DNA from 2 places in the Streptomyces sp. NPDC048507 genome. Region 1 is predicted to be linked to the other one. Evidence: riboswitches for the same ligand, from Rfam matches in the RefSeq annotation. Region 1 holds a riboswitch; the other holds the start of a gene.
The links. A riboswitch is a leader RNA that binds a small molecule or an ion and turns the genes downstream of it on or off. The one in region 1 is predicted to bind glycine.

Region 1 (3,399 bases):
CCGTCGAGCGCGGTCCGCCCGGTGCGGCACAGCTCCGCGACGGCGGCCGGGGGCAGCGGTACGCCGACGGCGCCCTCGGGGTTCACGGCGATGCCCAGCTGCGGGGGCAGCCCGCGGGCGAACTCGACGGCGGGGGCGACGGCGAAGTCCATGGCGGGCCCGGCGCAGAAGCGGAACTGGGCCTCCGAGCTGTACACGGGGACGTACGCCTCCCCGCCGATCTGCATCGTGGGCAGGTCGAGGGCGGCGTGCCCGGGGCTGCCGCCGTGGGGCAGCGGGACCCACACCTGGCTGCGGCCGAGCGCCTCCAGGATGCGCGGACCGGCGTCCGCGGCGCCCAGGGCCGCCCCGAGGACCTGTTCCAATTCGTTCGCCGGCCAGCCGCTGCCCTGCATGTACGCCCTCCGTAAGGCTCCGCCCCGATGTCGCCCCGAGGCTACCGCCCGCCGCGGGCCCGCCGGTCAGCGGTGGAAGGCGATCCGGGTCACGGCGGCCGCCGAGCGGCGGTCGAGGAGGACGGCGGAGGCGCAGCCGGCCGGGAGGCGGCCCGCCTCGGCCTCGCGGAGCAGCCGGCCCACGGCGCCCCGGTGCCGGGCGAAGGCGTACGCGGAGACCCGCCGGCCCCGCGCGGCCTGCCCCGACCTGGCCTCCTCGGCGGTGGTGTCCAGCAGCAGCAGGTGCAGCGAGCGGCCCCGCCTGCGGGCGGCGGCGGCGAGCAGGGCGCGCACCCACACCTGGGTGCCGCAGTCGTGGACCACCACCGAGGCCCCGGAGCGCAGCCGCCGCCAGAGCCCCCAGTAGTGGGCGGCGCGCACCAGCGGCCGGTACACGGCGTACGGCAGGGCCCCCGGCATCCGTCGCTCCCAGCGTTCGCGGGCGTCCTGGGAGTCGATGCCGTCCTCGGCCGCGCGCTTGATCAGGGTGCTCTTGCCGCCGCCGGGCAGCCCGGAGACCACCACGATGTCCCCGTCCCGGAAGCCGAGCCGCCGCGGCCCTCGGACGGCGGCGCCGCGCAGGTCGCGCACCGGGCCGGCGGTCCGCTCCCGGGGGCCGCGCCGGGCCGGGACCCCCTCGGCGCACCGCTGGGGCCCCGTCGTCGTCAGCGCCGCGAATCTCCGCACAGTGATCGTCTCCCCCCGATGCCGGGCCGCAGGGACCCCGATGCCCACTGAGTGTAAAGAGACGGTAATCCCGGGGTCCCGGTTCCGGTCCGTCCGTTCTGCAGGGCCCCACTGCCCGTTCCCGAGCGGCCCGTGCAATGATGTGCGCCATCTGGACACCAACTGCATACCGGCCGCTTGAATCCGCGCGGGAGAGTCCCGGCACGCCGCGAGGCCGTGCCCGGGCGCCGAAGGAGCAAGTACCTCCCTTGAATCTCTCAGGCCCCGTACCGCGTGGATGAGGCAGATCTGAAAAGCGAGCCGCGCGCGTCCGTCCCCGACGGCCGCCGTGCGCTCCACCCAAGGTGCAAGCCAGGGCGTCCCGTCCTTCACACGGGGAACTCTCGGCGAACCTCTCAGGTTCCGATGACAGATGGGGAGGATCGTCCTCGTCATGTCATGCCCTGGGACCCGGGAGCCACACCCATGAGCACTGCCCCCCGCCTGACCGCGCTCGACGCGCTGCACCGCCAGCTCGGTGCGACCATGACCGACTTCGCGGGCTGGGACATGCCGCTGCGCTACGCCAGTGAGCGCGACGAGCACAACGCCGTGCGCACCAAGGCCGGCCTCTTCGACCTGTCCCACATGGGCGAGATCACGCTGACCGGCCCCGAGGCCGTCAAGGTGCTGGACTACGCGCTGGTCGGCAACATCTCCACCGTCGGCGTCGGCCGCGCCCGCTACACGCACATCTGCCGCGAGGACGGCGGGATCCTGGACGACCTGATCGTCTACCGCCTGGGCGAGACCGAGTACATGGTCGTCGCCAACGCCTCCAACGCCCAGGTCGTGCTGGACGCGATCACCGAGCGGGCCGCCGGCTTCGACGCCGAGGTGCGCGACGACCGCGACGCCTACGCGCTGATCGCCGTGCAGGGTCCCGAGTCCCCCGGCATCCTGAAGTCGCTGACCGACGCCGACCTGGACGGCCTGAAGTACTACGCGGGCCTCCCGGGCACCGTCGCGGGCGTGCCCGCGCTGATCGCGCGCACCGGCTACACCGGTGAGGACGGCTTCGAGCTGTTCGTCTCCCCGGAGCACGCCGTGGAGCTGTGGCAGGCGCTGACGAAGGCGGGCGAGGGTGCCGGCCTGGTGCCCGCCGGCCTGTCCTGCCGCGACACGCTGCGCCTGGAGGCGGGCATGCCGCTGTACGGGCACGAGCTGACCACCGCGCTCACCCCCTTCGACGCGGGCCTGGGCCGGGTCGTGAAGTTCGAGAAGGAGGGGGACTTCGTCGGCCGCGCCGCGCTGGAGGCCGCCGCCGAGCGCGCCGGGACGAACCCGCCGCGCAAGCTGGTCGGCCTGATCGCCGAGGGCCGCCGCGTCCCGCGCGCCGGGTTCCCCGTCGTCGCCGGGGGCCGGGTGATCGGCGAGGTCACCTCCGGCGCCCCGTCCCCGACCCTGGGCAAGCCGATCGCCATGGCGTACGTCGACGCGGCGCACGCCGCGCCCGGCACCTCCGGCGTCGGCGTGGACATTCGCGGTAGGCATGAGGCGTACGAGGTCGTGGCGCTGCCGTTCTACAAGCGGCAGAAGTAGTCACCGCCGCCGTGGGGCCGGCCGGCCGCACGGCGGTTCCGGCGCCCCGTGCGCCCGTCCCGGTACGCGAGACCACTGTTCACATCCACTCCCCCGCATCCAGGAGAATCAGGTCATGAGCAACCCCCAGCAGCTGCGTTACACCAAGGAGCACGAGTGGCTGTCGGACGCCGTCGACGGCGTCGCGACGGTCGGCATCACGGAGTTCGCGGCCAACGCGCTCGGTGACGTCGTCTACGCCCAGCTCCCCGCGGTCGGCGACAACGTCACCGAGGGCGAGACCTGTGGCGAGCTGGAGTCGACCAAGTCGGTCAGCGACCTGTACTCCCCCGTCTCCGGCGAGGTCGTCGAGGCCAACCAGGACGTCGTGGACGACCCGTCGCTGGTGAACTCCGCTCCCTTCGAGGGTGGCTGGCTGTTCAAGGTGCGCCTCTCGGAGGAGCCGAAGGACGTGCTCTCCGCCGACGAGTACGCCGCGCTCACCCACTCCGACAACTGAGACCCCAGGGGATCCTGATGTCCGTACTGAACACCCCTCTCCACGAGCTCGACCCGGACGTCGCCGCCGCCGTCGACGCCGAACTCGTGCGCCAGCAGTCGACCCTGGAAATGATCGCGTCGGAGAACTTCGCTCCGGTCGCCGTCATGGAGGCCCAGGGCTCGGTCCTGACCAACAAGTACGCCGAGGGCTACCCCG
Region 2 (3,399 bases), on a different contig from region 1:
CGCGCACGGCCAGCAGGCCGGCGAGCTCGCCCTGGGAGCCGGCGTTCGGCTGGATCGAGACCTTGTCGTAGCCGGTGACCTCGCAGAGACGTTCCTCCAGCTCGGTGATGAGCGTGAGGTAGCCGCCCGCCTGCTCGACCGGGGCGAACGGGTGCAGCTGGCCGAACTCGGGCCAGGTCACCGGCTCCATCTCGGTGGTCGCGTTGAGCTTCATGGTGCAGGAGCCCAGCGGGATCATGCCGCGGTCCAGCGCGTAGTCCTTGTCCGAGAGCTTGCGCAGGTAGCGCAGCATCGCGGTCTCGGAGCGGTGCTGGTGGAAGACCGGGTGGGTCAGGTACGCGTCCGAGCGCAGCAGCTCCTCGGGCAGCGTGTCCGGGGTGGCCCCGTCCAGGGCCTCGATGTCGGCGCTGACGCCGAAGGCGGCCCAGACGGCGTCGAGGTCGGCGCGCAGGGTGGTCTCGTCACAGGCGACCGAGACGTGGTCGGCGTCGGCCCGGAAGAGGTTGACCCCGCCCTCGCGGGCCGCGGCGACGACCTCGGCGGCCTTGCCCGGCACCCGGGCGGTGACCGTGTCGAAGAAGGAGCCGTGCACCAGCTCGACCCCGCCGGCCGCGAGGCCGGCGGCGAGCAGGGTGGCGTAGCGGTGGGTGCGGCGGGCGATCGTGCGCAGGCCGTCCGGACCGTGGTAGACGGCGTACATCCCGGCCATGACGGCGAGCAGCACCTGGGCGGTACAGATGTTGCTGGTGGCCTTCTCGCGGCGGATGTGCTGCTCGCGGGTCTGCAGGGCCAGGCGGTAGGCCTTGTTCCCGTCCGCGTCGACGGAGACGCCGACGAGGCGGCCGGGCAGCGAGCGGGCGTGCTTCTGCTGGACGGCCATGTAACCGGCGTGCGGCCCGCCGAAGCCCATCGGGACGCCGAAGCGCTGGGTGGTGCCGACCGCGATGTCGGCGCCGAGCTCGCCCGGGGAGGTCAGCAGGGTCAGGGCGAGCAGGTCGGCCGAGACGGTGACGACGGCACCGAGCTCGTGGGCCTGGTCGATGACCGGCTTGATCGCGCGCACGGCGCCGGAGGCACCGGGGTACTGGAGGAGCACGCCGAAGACGCCGCGCTCGGCGATCCCGTCCGGGATGCCCCCGGACAGGTCGGCGACGACGACCTCGATCCCGATGGGCTCGGCACGGGTCTCGATCACGGCGATGGTCTGCGGCAGCGCGTCGGCGTCGATCAGGAAGACACCGCCCTTGACCTTGCCCACGCGCCGGGCCAGGGACATGGCCTCGGCGGCGGCGGTGCCCTCGTCGAGCAGGGAGGCGCCGGAGGTCGGCAGCCCGGTCAGCTCGGCGACGACGGTCTGGAAGTTCAGCAGCGCCTCCAGGCGGCCCTGCGAGATCTCCGGCTGGTACGGGGTGTACGCCGTGTACCAGGCCGGGTTCTCCATGACGTTGCGCAGGATCACCGGGGGCGTGAAGGTGCCGTAGTAGCCGAGGCCGATCATCGACGACAGCACCTGGTTGCGGTCCGCGAGCGAGCGCAGCTCGGCCAGCACCTCGGCCTCCGTGCGCGCGTCGGGCAGGTCCAGCGCGTCGGCGGTCTTGATCACATCCGGCACCGCGGCCGCGGTGAGCTCGTCCAGGGAGCCGTAGCCCACGTGGGCGAGCATCTTGGCCTGCGCCTCGGCGTCCGGGCCGATGTGGCGCTGCTCGAAGGGGATGCCTCGCTCCAGCTGGGAGAGCGGAATGCGGTTGGCGGTCATGACGGAGGCCTCCTGGTCGTATGACCTGCGAGGGGCACCACGGCGCGGGCACCCGGACGGCCTCCCCCTCTGTCATCTCAACCTGAGAGCTTCACCGGGCCGCACGGGGATCGCCCCTGCGGTCCGGCTTTCACCGTCGGTGAGGAGAGGGACCGGTACTGCGTGCCCGGTTCCCGCCCCTGCTTTCCAGAGTGGCCTCACCACGTGCGGTACGTATGCCTGAGAGATTCCGGGGAGGATTTGCTCCTTCGGCGCCTCCGTCACGCTCACTCGGAGGACTCTCCCGCACAGGGTCGACAGCCATCACCCAGCCTACCAGCGAGGATCTCGCGACTCCCTCGAGTGGCCCCCTCTCCCAATATGCACTTCTGTAGTGATTACGGATGAGTTGTACCACTGCGACCGTACGGAGGGACCGTGCAGACCGACATCGATCCGCGCAGCCTGATCGGCCGCAAGGCGTTCGACCGCAACGGGGCCAAGATCGGCACCGTGGACGAGGTCTACCTCGACGACGCCACGGGCGTACCGGAATGGGCCGCCGTCCGCACGGGCCTCTTCGGCCGGGACGCCTTCGTCCCGCTGGAGCCCAGCGAGGTGGTGGGCGACACCCTGCGGGTGCCCTTCGAACGCTCCCTGATCAAGGACGCCCCCGACTTCGGGGTCGGCCGCCACCTCTCCCCCGAACAGGAGCTGCAGCTCTACCACCACTACGGCCTGGACGTGACCCTGCCGGGCAGCTTCCACCACCCCCCGCCCGAGAGCCGGTCCTAGGACTCCGCGCCGTCCCCGTCCGCGGGCCGCCACCCCACCAGGGGAAGCGGATCGGAAGCCTCCAGTTCGAGGTCGTCCAGCCGGAAGGTGCGCACGCGCCCGGGCGGCGATCCCGGCCGCTCGAACCGTACGGTGACCCGCCCCACCCCGCTGCCCTGCACCCAGCCGGGCCCGTACACCGCGTGCCGTACGTCGCTCCCCGCGGCCCAGTGCCGTACGGGAGCGGCCTGCGGCTCCGGCTCCCCCGGCGCCGCGGGCGCCGCCCCGGAACCGGCACCCTCATCACCCCCGACGACATCCGCCTCACCGGCCCCGGCCGCCCCGTCCGGCGCAACGCCCTCCGCCTCCGGCTCCGCGTCCTCCCCCTCACCCCCGGCCTCGCCGAGCGCGTCGGCTCCGGCGCCGAGCGCCTGGGCGAACAGGTCCTCCTGCGTGTAGTCCGCGAGCCCCGTCACACCGACCCCCAGCAGCCGCACGCCGCCGGTGGTGTCCACGCCCTCCAGCAGCCGCGCCGCGGCCTCCCGGACCACCGAGGCGTCATCCGTGGGCCCGCGCAGGGTCTCGGAGCGGGTCAGCGTGGAGAAGTCGTACCGCCGCACCTTCAGGACGATGGTCCGCCCCGAGTGCCCGGAGGCGCGCAGCCGCCCCACGCAGCGGTCGGCGAGCCGCTGCACCTCGGAGCGGATCCGCACCCGGTCGTGCAGGTCCACGTCGAAGGTGTCCTCCACGGACACCGATTTCGCGTCCCGCTCCGCGACCACCGGCCGGTCGTCCAGCCCGAGCGCCATCCGGTACAGCCCGACCCCGTGGGCCCGCCCCACCATCCGGACCAGCTCGTCCTCCCCCGCCCGCGCCAACTCCCCGACGGT

Region 2: it holds a riboswitch for glycine, as region 1 does, so the genes downstream of both, gcvP (aminomethyl-transferring glycine dehydrogenase) here and gcvT (glycine cleavage system aminomethyltransferase GcvT) in region 1, are expected to answer to the same signal.

What each region holds. Positions count from the first base shown of each region.
Region 1 is NZ_JBICWZ010000005.1:251,416-254,814, forward strand. It holds gene ACGFXC_RS17130 (enhanced serine sensitivity protein SseB) at 1-395, opposite strand, end outside; gene ACGFXC_RS17135 (AAA family ATPase) at 462-1,121, opposite strand; glycine riboswitch at 1,300-1,403, shown strand; gene gcvT (glycine cleavage system aminomethyltransferase GcvT) at 1,587-2,702, shown strand; gene gcvH (glycine cleavage system protein GcvH) at 2,818-3,201, shown strand; gene glyA (serine hydroxymethyltransferase) at 3,219-3,399, shown strand, end outside.
Region 2 is NZ_JBICWZ010000009.1:264,892-268,290, forward strand. It holds gene gcvP (aminomethyl-transferring glycine dehydrogenase) at 1-1,756, opposite strand, end outside; glycine riboswitch at 1,954-2,052, opposite strand; gene ACGFXC_RS25275 (PRC-barrel domain-containing protein) at 2,174-2,530, shown strand; gene ACGFXC_RS25280 (DNA polymerase IV) at 2,527-3,399, opposite strand, start outside.